2 regions of the Rhizobium sp. YTUHZ044 genome follow, and region 2 is predicted to be linked to the other one. Evidence: riboswitches for the same ligand, from Rfam matches in the RefSeq annotation. Region 2 holds a riboswitch; the other holds the start of a gene.
The links. Region 2 has a riboswitch for thiamine pyrophosphate ahead of thiM (hydroxyethylthiazole kinase). Riboswitches for the same ligand answer to the same signal wherever they lie in the genome.
Positions count from the first base shown of each region.

Region 1: linked by a shared signal. The riboswitch ahead of thiC (phosphomethylpyrimidine synthase ThiC) and the one ahead of thiM (hydroxyethylthiazole kinase) in region 2 are both predicted to bind thiamine pyrophosphate.

Region 1 is NZ_CP101431.1:100,345-107,678, forward strand. Features, by position in the region: gene NL154_RS31220 (hypothetical protein) at 1-147, shown strand, start outside; gene NL154_RS31225 (hypothetical protein) at 461-772, shown strand; partial or broken gene NL154_RS31230 (cold-shock protein) at 934-1,122, opposite strand; gene NL154_RS31235 (thiamine phosphate synthase) at 1,229-1,849, opposite strand; gene NL154_RS31240 (thiazole synthase) at 1,846-2,619, opposite strand; gene thiS (sulfur carrier protein ThiS) at 2,621-2,818, opposite strand; gene thiO (glycine oxidase ThiO) at 2,815-3,801, opposite strand; gene thiC (phosphomethylpyrimidine synthase ThiC) at 3,804-5,636, opposite strand; TPP riboswitch at 5,731-5,862, opposite strand; gene NL154_RS31260 (lactonase family protein) at 6,325-6,738, shown strand; gene NL154_RS31265 (amino acid ABC transporter ATP-binding protein) at 6,748-7,334, opposite strand, start outside.
Region 2 is NZ_CP101428.1:380,983-388,316, forward strand. Features, by position in the region: gene NL154_RS27155 (ABC transporter substrate-binding protein) at 1-1,339, opposite strand, end outside; gene NL154_RS27160 (glycoside hydrolase family 3 N-terminal domain-containing protein) at 1,383-2,405, opposite strand; gene NL154_RS27165 (GNAT family N-acetyltransferase) at 2,430-2,909, opposite strand; gene thiD (bifunctional hydroxymethylpyrimidine kinase/phosphomethylpyrimidine kinase) at 3,117-3,926, opposite strand; gene thiE (thiamine phosphate synthase) at 3,923-4,558, opposite strand; gene thiM (hydroxyethylthiazole kinase) at 4,555-5,358, opposite strand; TPP riboswitch at 5,409-5,505, opposite strand; gene NL154_RS27185 (DUF1349 domain-containing protein) at 5,634-6,218, opposite strand; gene NL154_RS27190 (ABC transporter substrate-binding protein) at 6,447-7,334, shown strand, end outside.

The DNA of each region.
Region 1 (7,334 bases), on a different replicon from region 2:
TCGCCCGCCGCCCTCTCTATCGAACTCAGCCGGCACTTCGGAAAAACACCACTGTCCTCGAAATCATCCGCGGAGTTCGAAAACAATCGCAAGCGGATTCAGGGTATCCGTTCAGCCGTTAAAGTTAGGTCGCCTACCGGCGCCTGAACAGACCGTGTTGGGTAACTTCTCGCAAAGCTCATTCGACGAAGGCCTTACCAACGCGATGGAGGGTTGCATGCCGGCGCCGTTCGAACAGCTAGACGACCTTCTCATCGCCCCCGGCGCAAGCGTCGGAGGCGCAGGAAGTCGTTGACTCTCCGTGCCATGAACTACCTGCAGCGAAAGTGCACACGGCGCGGGATTGCGCCGGCGGTCCAAGCCGTTCACTCAAGACCTTGCTGCTGCGCTTGCGAAACCATAATGCGCAACAGCCCGCCGGGAAGCGGCACAATAATGGGCACCGTCAGAGGAGGCTAGAATGCCAGAAGCACCAAACGAATTTGCGGCCAGTCCAAACGGAGACAAATGGTATCTCGAACATAACGAAACAGCGGACCAGCATACTGTCATCCATCGCGCCAACGATGCTTCCGGCGGCACTGTGACGAGATGGCCGATTTCGAGCTTTCTGGAGCACTTCGGCGATCATCCGCAAGGTCAGGCTCTTCGCGAGGCATTGCACGATGCTGGATCAGCTGAGCAGGAAGTACCGAGTGAACATACGCCCGTTGTGCAGAAACTGGTGACTTCTTTCCCTTGGTCCCGCAAAACGCAACACGTTGAGGATTGAGTACGCTCTCACTTACCTGAAGGGGTAGCCCCACGGGCGGTCTCAGGCTCGGCATATGCAAACGATGTCAGCTGGGTCGTCGAAAAAATTCCTGGCGCGGTCCTTGACGGACCTCCGTCCACTCGTCTGTACCCCTTCAAGCAGACTGAAGATTGCCAGACCGACATCTTGCCGGACTTGTCGTCATGCTCCAAGTCGTAGCCGTTCTTCTGGCCTTTGACGATTTCGCGCATGCCAGCGCGTTCCACGGCAGAAATATGGACGAACGCGTCCCGGCCGCCGTTGTCAGGCTGAATGAAACCGAGCTCATTAGTGGAATTGAACAGATCCGGCGTCCGCCTCGCAAGCAAACGGAGCAACCGAAAAGTCGAATTTCGTGACGTAGTTGAGTATATGGATAATACCCGCGCCGGCAGGATCGAAGGCTTCCCCGTTGCCGGCGGGATGTATCAACCTTCATAGCTCTTTCGCGCGCCGCCACGGCGCGGTTGCGGCCAGCCATTGCCGCGTGCGGGCCTCGGGATCCGCGTTGCGGGTGATATCGGTGACCACGGCAGCACCATCGGCGCCTTTTTCCAGCACCAGCGGCGCGCGTTCGGCGGTGATCCCCCCAATGGCGACGAGCGGTATCGCGCCGACGCGCCGGCGCCAGTCCGCAACACGTTCAATGCCTTGCGGCGCCCATTTCATCTGTTTGAGAACCGTCGGCCAGACCGGGCCGAGCGCAACATAATCCGGCTCGGCCGCCAGCGCCGTCTCCAGCTCCGATATGTCGTGGGTGGAAAGGCCGAGCTTCATGCCGGCGCGACGAATGGCATTTCTATCAGCGGCCATCAGATCTTCCTGCCCGAGATGAATGAAATCGCATCCTTCATCAATCGCCAGCTTCCAGTGGTCATTGACGACCAACTGGCAACCCGCGGCCGCGCAGGCAGCCTTCGAACGCCGGATCTGCTCGCGAAGCACGGAGTCCGGGCAATCCTTGATGCGCAGCTGGACGAGTTTGACGCCGAGTGGCACGAGACGCTCGACCCATTCGGCGTTGTCGACGATGAGATAGAAGGGGTCTAGCTTCATGAAAAGACTGCCTTTCCGATAACGGGAGTGGATGGGACGGCGATATCGCGTGGCTCCAGCGGTATGGCTCCATGCGCCAGGCGGCCGGCATCGATGGCAAGCGCGAAGGCCTCGGCAATGCTGGCGGGATCGCCTGCGCCGGCAACGGCGGTGTTGAGAAGGACGGCATCATAACCATATTCCATGACGGTGGCGGCATGAGACGGGCGGCCGATGCCGGCATCGATGATCAGCGGCACATCCGGAAAGTGCGCCCGGAACGATCGCAGCGCCATCGGGTTCAGCGGCCCCTGAGCGGACCCGATCGGCGCGCACCAGGGCATCAGCACGCGGCAGCCGGCTTCCAGCAGCCTTTCGGCGACGACAAGGTCGTCGGTCGTGTAGGGGAAGACCTGAAAGCCCTCGCCAGTGAGGATGCGGGCCGCCTCGACAAGGCCGAAGACGTCAGGCTGCAGCGTATCGTGATGTCCGATGACTTCGAGCTTGATCCAGTCGGTGCGGAAGACGTCGCGCGCCATTTTCGCCGTCAGCACGGCCTCCTGCACGCTGTGGCATCCGGCCGTATTCGGCAGCACGCGCACGCCAAGTTCGCGGATCAGATCGAAGAAGGCGCCGCCCGCTTTGCCGCCGACGGCTTCGCGGCGAAGCGAAACGGTGACGATCTCGGTCTTCGAGCGCTTGACCGCTTCTGCAAGGACAGCTGGAGACGGATAGCGGGCGGTCCCGAGTAGCAGTCGGGAGCGGACTTCAACATCATAAAGTTTCAGCATCTCAGCCTCCTTGCATGGGTGAGAGAATTTCGATGCGGTCGCGTTCGCCGAGCCTGAAATCGGCGCGGTCCTCGCGGTGCACCAGCTCGCCGTTGACTGCGGTTGCCAGCCATTCGCCTTCGTAGTCGAGAGCGAGGAGAAGATCTGCGAGCGTCGCGGCCGCGACCTCCTGTTCCTCACCATTGATGATGAAGGTCATGATGCCCTCCTTTCCGGTTGATTGCCTTCGCCAAGAAGAAGCCGCGCCACCTCGCCTGCCATGGCAGGCGCCAGCAGAAAACCGTGGCGGTAGAGACCATTGACATGGACTGTGCGCCCTTCCTGCGTCACACGCGGCAGATTGTCGGGATAAGCCGGCCGCACGCCTGCGCCGGTTTCCGTCACCCGTGCCTCGCCGAAGGCAGGATTGAGGGTGTAGGCGGCATTCAGCAACTCCATCAGCGAACGCGCGGTGATAGGGCCGGTATCGTCACTTTCGATCATCGTCGCCCCGATCATGAAACGATTTCTTTCGCGCGGCACGATATAGATCGGATGGCGCGGATGCAGCAGGCGAACGGGGCGAGAGAGAGTCACTTCGTTCGTTTCGACGCAGAGCATCTCTCCGCGAACGCCGCGCAAGCCGGGCAGAAGGCCGATCTGAGCAGCCCCGGTGCAGTCGATCACCCGATCGTAATGGGCAAGGTCAGCATCGCCCGTGGTGCCGAATGTGAGACGCATGCGGGCTTCTTCAAGTCCGGCGGCCAGCCCCGCGAGTGCCTGCCGTGGATCGAGATGCGCTTCCTGCGGAAAGAACAATGCCCTGCGGAAGCGGCCGGCGAGATCCGGTTCAAGAGCCGCGATCGCCTGCTCGTCCAGCCATTCCCATCCGCTTGTCCGGCGACAAAAGCGGTCGAGTTCGCCGGCATCGCGCCCGGCCGCCACGACAAGCGTTCCCCGACGATTGATATGGCCGGGTAGTGCTGCCTCCCACCAATCGGCGGCAAGACGGCCGAGCGCCAGGACCGGCTCCTCCGCGCTTTCCCTTTCGCACCATGGGGCCAGCATGCCGCCGGCAAAGCCGGAAGCGCCTGCACCGATCCGGTCGGCTTGATCAGCGACGTTGACCCGGAAACCATGTCGATAGAGCTGCCAGGCAACGGTGAGGCCGGCAACGCCGGCCCCCTTGACGAGAATATGCATCGTCATTCTCCGGCAGGCGTTTTCGCGGCCTCGGCGACCGGCATGTAGAGATCGCCGCCATCACGATACCTGGCAGCCATCGCTTCCAGTCCTTCTTTCTGAGCTTCGGCGCGAATGTCGTGGGAAATGCGCATGGAACAGAATTTCGGGCCGCACATCGAACAGAAATGCGCCACCTTGTGCGCCTCTTTCGGCAGGGTCTCGTCATGGAAGGAACGCGCCGTATCCGGGTCGAGCGAGAGGTTGAACTGGTCTTCCCAGCGAAATTCGAAGCGCGCCCGCGACAGTGCATCGTCACGGATGCGGGCGGCCGGATGGCCCTTGGCAAGGTCGGCGGCATGCGCGGCAATCTTGTAGGTGATGACACCGGTCTTGACGTCGCTGCGGTCGGGCAGGCCCAGATGCTCCTTCGGCGTGACGTAGCAGAGCATCGCCGTTCCGAACCAGCCGATCATCGCGGCTCCGATGCCGGAGGTGATGTGATCGTAACCGGGGGCGATGTCGGTCGTCAGCGGCCCGAGCGTATAGAAGGGAGCCTCGCCGCAGACCTTAAGCTGCTTGTCCATGTTCTCCTTGATCTTGTGCATCGGCACGTGGCCAGGGCCTTCGATCATCACCTGGCAATCCCTGGCCCAGGCAATCCGGGTCAGTTCGCCGAGGGTTTCGAGCTCGGCAAATTGCGCTGCGTCGTTGGCATCGGCGATCGAGCCGGGGCGAAGGCCGTCTCCAAGCGAGAAGGACACGTCGTAGGCACGGCAGATGTCGCAGATTTCCTCGAAATGCTCGTAGAGGAAGCTCTCCTTGTGGTGATGCAGACACCACTTGGCCATGATCGAACCGCCGCGTGAGACTATGCCGGTGACACGATTGACGGTGAGCGGGATATAGGCAAGCCGCACGCCCGCATGAATGGTGAAATAATCGACCCCCTCCTCGGCCTGTTCAATCAGCGTATCGCGATAGACTTCCCACGTGAGATCCTCGGCTATGCCGTTCACCTTTTCCAGCGCCTGGTAGAGCGGCACCGTTCCGATCGGAACCGGCGAATTGCGGATGATCCATTCCCGGATGTTGTGAATGTTGCGGCCGGTGGAAAGGTCCATGACCGTGTCGGCACCCCAGCGGATTGCCCAGACCATCTTCTCCACCTCTTCCGCCATCGACGAGGTAACGGCCGAGTTGCCGATATTGGCGTTGATCTTCACCAGGAAATTCCGGCCGATGATCATCGGTTCGGCCTCCGGATGGTTGATGTTGGCTGGAATGATCGCCCGGCCGGCTGCCACTTCCTGCCGCACGAATTCGGCCGTCACGAAATCGGGAACGTCAGCGCCAAAGCTCTCGCCGTCGCGAGCGAGCGCCTCCTTCGTGGCCTGCCGGCCAAGGTTTTCGCGGATGGCGATGAACTCCATTTCCGGCGTGACGATGCCGGCACGCGCATAGGCGAGCTGGGTGACGGCGCGGCCGGCCTTTGCCTTCAGCGGCGTGCTGCGAAGGGGGAATTCCGGCGTCAGCCGTTCGCCTGTGGCAAAACCATTGTCTTCAGGCTTCACCACACGGCCTTCATAGGCTTCGACGTCGCCCCGCGCCCTGATCCAGCTCTCGCGCAAACGCGGGAGCCCGGCGTCGATCGAGACCGTATGTGTCGGGTCGGTATAGGGGCCGGAGGAGTCATAGACCGTTACCGGCGGTTCGCCCGAGGTCGGGTGAAGGCTGATTTCGCGCATCGGCACGCGCAGATCCGGATAGAGCGTTCCGGGCTTGGCGATCTTGGTCGAGCCCGGAAGCGGGCCGGTGGTGACGACCGGAGTAAGCTTGGGTGCAACAATATTCATGGGTGAGGCTCCAAGGTTTGACGTTTGGAGACCCAGTTCCAGAGTTGGAATGATGAAAAGACGCCTCAAGCAACAAAGCGAAATCCGCCCGACAGCCGCAGCGTCCGCACCGTCCCTACGCCAGTATGAACTGGATCAGGTTCAACGGGTCACTGCGCCACAACAGGCAAAGCCGTATTGTTCAGCAGAATCTCAGCCCCTTGCCGGGACACCCCTGGTGAATGCTCGGCATCAAAGACCGGAGTGGCCCTGATGTCAAGCCGACCCTCACGGGCTCTCATCAGGACCTTTTTAGTCGGCGGCCAGACATGGTGCTGGGCATCACTAGCGTTGCGGCTGCCACCAAGGAAACACCGTCAAAACGACGGAGGCAGCGCCTGGTATTTTCAGCGAGCAATATTGCCATCGGGACGGGCGGTCGTTTTCCTGAGATTCAGCAGCCTAGCGTTCGACAGCCTTAGTGGGACCAGAACAAGAGCAGTCCGAAATCGTACGCTAAGGGCGAACGGAATGAGAACCTATGCGACCCGTCGTAGCCCGGCTGGCAGACGGAGCGATCGAAATCCGTTCGGCATCTGATGTTCGGCATCCCAGGTGTAGATGCCGGTAAGGTTGATATGCTCCCAACTGAGCGGCGAGATGTGTCGCGCTCCATCCAACCGGCCGCTTCGTCTTCGTCATCAGCGAGCTGAACTCGACCGTCGCGAGCTACCGGATCGATGCCGGTGGTTCATCACTGGAAGAAATCGCCGTCTATCCGACAGTGCCGGAAGGAGCCGCGGCTGGAAACCACGCTTCCGACCTGCAGATTTCCAGCGACGGGCGGTTCCTCTATGGCGCCAATCGCGGCCATGACAGCATCGCGATCTTCGAGATCGACGCGGAAACCGGCAGACTTTCGCGCAAGGTTCAGGTGCCCTGCGGGGGCCGCACGCGGCGCAACCTGGCAATCGCCCCGCAGGGCGATCACCTGCTTTGCGCCAATCAAGATAGCGACGTCGTGACCATCTTCACCCGTAACGCTGAAACCGGAGCGCTCAGCGACAGCGGCAAAACAATCCGCATCGGCACACCGATGTGCCTGCGTTTCGCCAAGGCCTGACGCGCAATCTCAGTGTTTCAGGATCTGGCTGAGGAACAGCTTGGTCCGCTCGTGCTGCGGATTGGAGAAGAAGGCATCGGGCTTGGCCTCCTCAACGATCTGGCCGGAGTTCATGAAGATCACCCGGTCGGCGACGGCGCGGGCGAAACCCATTTCGTGGGTGACGCAGACCATCGTCATGCCGTCCTTCGCCAGACCCGTCATCGTCTCCAGCACCTCCGAGACCATCTCCGGATCGAGCGCCGAAGTCGGCTCATCGAAGAGCATCACGGCCGGCTGCATGCAGAGCGAGCGGGCAATCGCCACACGCTGCTGCTGGCCACCGGAAAGCTGGATCGGATATTTGTTGGCCTGTTCGGGAATGCGGACCCGCTCAAGGAATTTCAGGGCGGTCTTCTTGGCCTCCGCTTCCGGCACGCCTTTGATCCACATCGGCCCCACCATGCAGTTCATCAGCACGGTCATGTGCGGGAAGAGATTGAAGTGCTGGAACACCATGCCGACATTCTTGCGGACTTCGCCGACGTTGCGCATCTTGTTGTGGAGCGTGATGCCGTTGACGGTGATCTCGCCCTCCTGATGCGCCTCCAGCCGGT
Region 2 (7,334 bases):
CGCTGAAGGCGCGCTTGTAGGGATAGTAGGGCGAAGCCGAAGCCGGCAGGCTGTTGATCGCCGCATCGAAGGTGCCGTTGATGAGGTTGCCGGTCCAGACGGCTTCTTCAGGCGTTTCGATCTTGGCATCGATGCCGACCGCCTGCATGCCTTCGACGGCGATGTTGACGGTGTCGACCCAGTCCGTCCAGGAGTTCGGGACGATGATCGAGAAGGCGATCTTGCTGCCGTCGGAATTGTCGCGGAAGCCGTCGCCATCCTTGTCCTTGTAGCCGGCCTCGTCGAGCAGCGCCTTGGCCGCGTCGGCGTCATAGGTCGCGTATTTGCCGAAGTCGGCCTTGATGGAAGGGTCTGCCCAGCTCTTGTAGAGTTCACCCATCAGGCCGGGGTCTTCGTTCAGCGTCGGGTAGCCGTAGCCGGCGACGTCGATCATCGTTTTGCGGTCGAGTGCCATGCCGACGGCGCGGCGGAATTTCACATCGTTGAAGGCCTTCTTGTTGTTCTCGTTCGCCGTTTCCAAATTGAACAGGAAGGCGACCATGCTGCTCGGTGAATACCAGTAGTGAAAATGCTCCGGGTCTTTGGAGACATAGACATTATCGATATCGGGAATGAAGGAGACGCCCCAGTCGAGCGTGCCGTCGGCGGTTGCCGTCAGGATCTGGTTATTATCGGCAAGCTGCGGGAAGCGAATGCAATCGACCTTCAGGTGCGCGTTGTCCCAGTAATTCGGGTTGCGGCACTGGTCGTAGGTCTGGCCGGTGAAGCGCGGCACCTCGGTCAGCGGACCGCTGCCGACCGGGTTTTCGTTGGCGAAGGTGACGGGATCTGCGACATCCTTCCAGACATGTTCGGGAACGATCGGCAGCTGCGAGATCTGCTCGGCGGCGAGCGAGCTCGGATTGGCGAGCGTGAAGCGCACCGTCTGGCCGTCGACGGCCTGAACCTCGGTGACGAACGTCCAGATGCTGACGAAATCGAGCGCCGGGAATTTCTTCAGATAGTCATAGGTGAACTTGACGTCGGCTGCGGTCAGCGGCTCGCCATCCGACCATTTCAGGTCGGGGCGCAGCTTGAACTCTATGCTCTTCAGGTCGTCGGAGAGCTTGAAGCTTTCGGCCAGGCGGTAGACCGGCTTGTTGCTGTCGAAGCGATTGAAAATAACGAGCGGCTCGTAGATGAAGTCGAGCGTCGACTGGCGCGCCGAGGTCTGGTTGAACGGGTTGAAGTTGCGAACCCAGGTGGTCGCCGGCTCGATATTCGCCGTCAGGACCGTCTGCGCCATGGCGGATCCCGAAATCAGCGTGAGTGCTGCGGCCCCAAGAAGATATTTTTTCATGTTCCATTCCCCTTCTTCTTATACGTGAAAAATGATGTGCCGGTCAGGCGGCCGGCACGCTGGCAAACATGTCTTCGACTTGCCGGTGAGCGGCGCGATAATCGATCTTGAGATTGCCGAGGCGGGCCTTGCCGGCGGCGATGCGCTTGAGAGCGGCGTCGGTCAGCGGGCGGGCGGCCTTGGCTGCGGCTTCGCTTTCCCTGACGTCACCGTGGCTGTGGAGGGCGATATCGAAGCCCGCGTCGAGCACTTGGGCGACGCGTTCCGGCAGGGTGCCGGAGAGCGACTGCATGAAGATGCAATCGGATATCAGCACGCCCTCATAGCCCATCTCCTTGCGGATCAGGTCGTGCATAACAGGCGAGATCGAAGCTGGCAGCTCGGCGTCGTAGGCCGAATAGACGACATGGGCGACCATGGCCCAGGGCGTATCCTTCAGCGCGACGAAGGGTTTGAAATCGGTGGCGATGAGCGTTTCGCGGCTGGCATCGACCACCGGACGTTCTTTGTGGGAGTCGAGCGTGGCCCGGCCATGGCCGGGAATGTGCTTCATGACGGGCATATTGCCGGTCTCAAGCAGGCCGTCGACCACCTCGCGACCCAGGGCGGCGATGAAATCGGGATCGGGGCCGAAGGAGCGGGCGCCGATGACCGCACTCGTCGTCTCGAAGACGAGGTCGAGAACGGGCGAGCAGCCGCTGGAAAGGCCGAGTTCCGTCATCATCGCACCCATGGCCTGGGAGGAAAGGCGCAGTGCTTTTTTTCCGAGATCGAAATCGCGGCGCGCCAGTTCGGCGAACTGACCGAAGCTGCGGAAGAGTGGCCAGGGGCCGGCGTCGAGATGCTGGACGCGGCCGCCTTCCTGGTCGGTGAAGACAGGCGCATCGTCGCGGCCGACGGCTTCGCGAAAGCGCTCGATCAGCCGCCTCGTCTGCTCCGGCTCGCGCTGATTGCGCCGCCCGACGAAAAGGCCGAGCGGGTTGGTGTCGCGAAAGAGCGCGAATTCATCATCCGAAATGATGGGATTCGGAAGCCCGACAAAAAGGGCAAGCGGGGTCGAGGACAATTCTGGTGCTCCGGTATCAGCTGATCATTTCGGCGCGCTTCGCAGCATGCCTTCGTAAATGCCCTTGTCGGGGGCAGGGATGGCGACTGCACCCGCGGTGCTGGCGTAGAAGTCGACGGGGCCGGCATCGCCGATGAAGGCGTAGGCATGGCCGAGCGTCTTCATTGTCTCAAGGCAGGCGGAAAACAGCGCGAGGCCGATGCCCCTGCCGCGTGCTCCGGAATCGACGCCGGTCGGGCCGAAGAAGCCACGCGCCGTGGTGTCGTAGCAGGCAAAGCCAAGCAACTTGCCGCCTTCGACTGATATCAGGCAGGCGACGGGCTGGCGGGAAAAAGCGACCGAAACCTCGCTCGCCCAATTCTCGCTGAATTGTTCGCGAACCCAGTTGACCACGAGGTGCAGTTCCGCAGGAAGAGCCGGACGGATGGAGGCGCCGACGACGTCAGCCCGCTCTTTCAGTTCGGCGAGCCTAGTGGAATATAAGCTCACAAGCAGGTCCGGCACCCGTCTCTCCTCTGGATGTTCCGTTATTGCGGAATATATCCCCTTTTAATGTCATAGACTTGGCCATCTCAGAAGGCTTGTCAACAGGGATTTTCTTGGACGCGACTGTTCTCGTTGCGGCCTCGACGTGCGGTATGGGTCCAATGCAAAACGGCCCGGAACAAGCCGGGCCGTTTTACATTTGCATCTGTTTGCCGATGCCAGCGCCTATTCGCCCTCTTGCCAGAGCGCGTGGAAATGCTGCACCGGACCGTGGCCGGAGCCGACGCTGAGCTTTCCGGCGGCTGCGACCGCGCCGGCGAGATAGTCCTTGGCAATGGCAACAGCCCCTGGCGTCGAGTCGCCTTTGGCGAGTTCGGCGGCCAGCGCGCTGGACAGCGTGCAGCCGGTGCCGTGGGTATTCTTGGTCGGCACGCGTCGCGCCTCGAACCAGTGCAGGCCGTCGGCAGTGGCAAGCACGTCGGGGCTTTCGTCACCGTCGAGGTGTCCGCCCTTGACCAGCACGGCGGCCGGACCAAGGGCGCGCAGCCGCTCGGCCTGGGCGGCCATCTCGGCCCGGTTTGTCGCGACCGGCTGGTGCAGAAGTGCGGCGGCTTCCGGCAGGTTCGGGGTGAGAAGCGTGGCAAGTGGCAGCAGCCGCCTGGTCAGCACGTCGACCGCTTCAGGTGCGAGCAGGGCGGCGCCCCCCTTGGCGATCATCACCGGGTCGAGAACGACGGGGATGCCACGCCGGTGCGCGAGGGCTGCGGCAACGGCCTCGGCGATGCCGGCATTGGCGATCATGCCGATCTTGACGGCGTCGACGCGCACATCGGCAAAGACGGCATTGATCTGGTCGGCGACGAATTGCGGCGGCACCAGATGCACGCCGCTCACCCCTTGCGTGTTCTGCGCCGTCAGCGCGGTCAGCACCGCCATGCCGTAGACGCCGCGGGCGGAAAAGGCCTTGAGATCGGCCTGGATGCCGGCGCCGCCCGAGGGATCGGAGCCGGCGATGGAGAGAACGTTGCGGATCATGGGCGGACCTTTCGGATTTCTGCGGCGATGCGGCGCGTGGCCGCCTCGGGGTCCGGCGTGCCGGCGATGGCTGAGACGACGGCAAGCCCATTGGCGCCTGCGGCAAATACCTCGGCCACGTGGTTCGCCTTGAGGCCGCCGATGGCGACTGACGGCACCGGCGAAGCCTTCACCAGCCTTGCCAGACCGTCAAAGCCGATCGGCTGCTTGTGGTCGGCCTTGGTCGGTGTCGCAAAGACCGGTCCGACGCCGGCATAATCGACGATACCGGGATCGACGGCGCTAGCAAGCGGCGCTGTCTCGACCGAGAGGCCGAGGATCATCCCGGGACCGATCATCGTCCGTGCCGTGCGCGCGTCCATGTCCTCCTGGCCGATATGCAGGCCGTCGGCACTTATGGCGATCGCCGCCTCGACATCGTCGTTGACGATGAGCAGGGCGCCGGTTCCCGCAAGCGCTTGTTTCAAGGCTCGGCCGGTCTCGATCATTCTGGTCGTGCCCGCATGTTTGTCGCGCAGTTGCACCATCGTGGCGCCGCCGGCAACGGCAAGGCGCGCGGTCTCGACCATGCCGATCCCGGCGCAGAGTTCGGGGTCGAGGACGAGATAGAGCGAAAGGTCGAAAACCTTCATACGGCCGAAATCCTTGCCCGGGCATCGAGCGTTTCGGCGTCCAGGGCTGACAGCGCATCGAGGAAACGCCAAGCGAAGGAGCCGGGGCCGGCCGCCCCGAGGGCGGCATCCTCGCCCGCGACGGAGAAGGTCGCAAGGGCCGCAACTGTCGCCCCGAACGTATCCTCAGGGGCGGTCGCGGCAAAGGCGCCGATCAGGCAGGTGAGCGAGCAGCCGAGTGCGGTGACCTGCGGCATCAGGACCGATCCGCCTTTGATGCGCACGGCTCTTTCACCATCGGTGACGAAATCGGCCGCACCGGTGACGGCGACCACCGCCCGCTGCCGCTCGGCGAGCCGCCGCGCCGAGCCTTCCGCCTGCTCGACCGGGTCGCGGCTGTCGACGCCCTGGCCGCGGCTCTCTCCGCCGGCAAGGGCGATGATCTCGGAAGCATTGCCGCGGATGATCGTCGGCTTCAGCGCCAGGAGATCGGCGACCGCTCCGCGGCGGAAGGCCGTCGCGTAATGCGCGACCGGATCGAGGACCCATGGTTTGCCGGCTGCGTTGGCGGCCCTCGCCGCCGTCTGCATGCCTTCGATCCATTGCGTCGAAAGCGTGCCGATGTTGATGGTCAATGCATTCGCGATGCCGGCGAATTCGCCGGCTTCTTCAGCGGCGTGCACCATGGCGGGCGAGGCGCCCGACGCAAGCAGAACATTGGCCGCGATGTTCATGGCGACATAATTGGTGATGCACTGGACGAGCGGCGGCTTTTCGCGCATCGCCTTCAGCATGGCTCCCGACGTGATCTTGTTTTGCATGGCGCCCCTTTCAGGCGGGGGCGGGCACGGGGCAATTCGTGCGGGCGAAACCGCGACCCCGAGCGACTCCCTCCGCCGGCATTATCCGGTTCAGGTTCGAAGGGTGCTTCTCAGCCCGTCTGTCGACGGGCGCCCCTGTCTCTCATCGCGCTCTTTTTCGCAGAGAACGGGGCGGATGTCATCTCGAAAATGAGGGTTCGGTACTCTCCTTGCGGCTGCGCTTTAGGCGTGAACGTTGCTGCTCAGGAATGCAATCCCGATCGCATCCTATCCGGCTAACTCAAATCGTGAAGATCCGTCGTAATCGCCGGCCCGATCGAAAACTCCGAAAACCGCACCCTCAACCCGCTGCGCTCCGGCGTGCAGGCCGCCGGCCCGACTTCATAGCGGTCGGCAGCCGGGAAGGGCGCTAGCCGCAGCAGCGGCCAGCGGCTGCCGTCGCGGGAGGCCTGGATGCGCATGGCGCCGCCTGCAACGGTGACGCGGATGTGGAAATCTTCGAGTTCCTTGAAGGGCTGGGACACCGACCAGTCGGATCTGCCGTCGGTGACGACGGCGCTGAGGAAGGCTTCGCCGTCGGTGAATTCGACGCCTGACTTCACCCAGCGTGTTTCGTCGAGGCGCACCATCAGGCCGGCCTGATCGTAGAGGGTGCGGAATTCGCCCTGGATGCGGATCTCGGCGGTGAAGCTGTCACCGGTGGGAAAAGCGAGGAAATGGCCGTTGTCGCGGGTGAAGCCGTAATAGGTTTCGCACCAAAAATCGGTTTTCTCGTCGGTCGTCAGGGTGAGGCTGGTTTCGTCTGCGCGCCAGCTGGCCGGCTCGTTCAGCCACTTTCCTTTGTTGAAATCGATGCTCATCCCGTTCTCCCGTTCTGTTGAAGCCTGACCGCAGGCGACCACCTGACTTTGGCATATCATGCCGCTTTCATGCAGCGCAGACAGCCGCAGATGAAGATGGTGCTTTTTCGGCGTCGCGCTATCCGCGGCTGCATAATCCGTCGCCCGCGCTTGACAGGATCGATCCAGTTCTTATTCTGTTACAAAAAGATGAATTGCATAATAATGGAACTAAACGGGAGCCATCACATGAAAACACTGGTCGCATTCCTGCTCGGTACCGCGCTCGTCGCCCTGCCGTCCGCCCTGCTTGCCCAGGAAAAGGGCGGCGTCATCAATGTCGCGACGATCGGCGAGCCGCCGACGCTCGATCCGATGTCGTCGACGGCTGATCTTGTCGGCATCGTCACCCAGCATATTTTCGAAACGCTCTACACCTTCGACAAGAGTTGGAACGTCACGCCGCTGCTGGCCGAAAGCCTGCCGGAGATCAGCGCCGACGGCAAAACCTATACGATCAAGCTGAGGACCGGCATCAAGTTCCACGACAATACAGACATGACGTCCGAGGATGTTGTCGCCTCGCTTGGCCGCTGGACGAAGATCGCCTCGCGCGGCAAGCAGGTGGCGGGCTTCATCGGCAAGATCGCCGCGACCGATCCTTCGACCGTCACCATCACCCTGAAGCAGCCCTATGCGCCGCTGACCTCGTTGCTCGCCTTCAACAATTCGGCGGCGATCATCATCCCTTCCGAAAAGCAGGACGAACCGATGAAGGAATTCATTGGCACCGGCCCCTATATGCTGAAGGAGCGCAAGGCCGACCAATATATCCAGCTCGTCCGCTTCGACGGCTATAAGTCACGCGAGGGCGACGGCAATGGTTACGGCGGCGCCCGCCATCAATATCTCGATGAAATCCGCTTCGTGCCGGTGCCGGATCCGAACACCCGCGTCGAGGCCGCCATTTCGGGCCAATATGATTATGTCGACTCGATCGCGGTCGAATCCTACGACAAGCTGAAGGCGTCGACTGCCTCGCAGCCGGTCATGCTGAAGCCCTTCGGTTATCCGGTCTTCGTCTTCAATACGAAGGAAGGTGTGGCTGCCAACGTCGAGGTCCGCAAGGCGATCCGC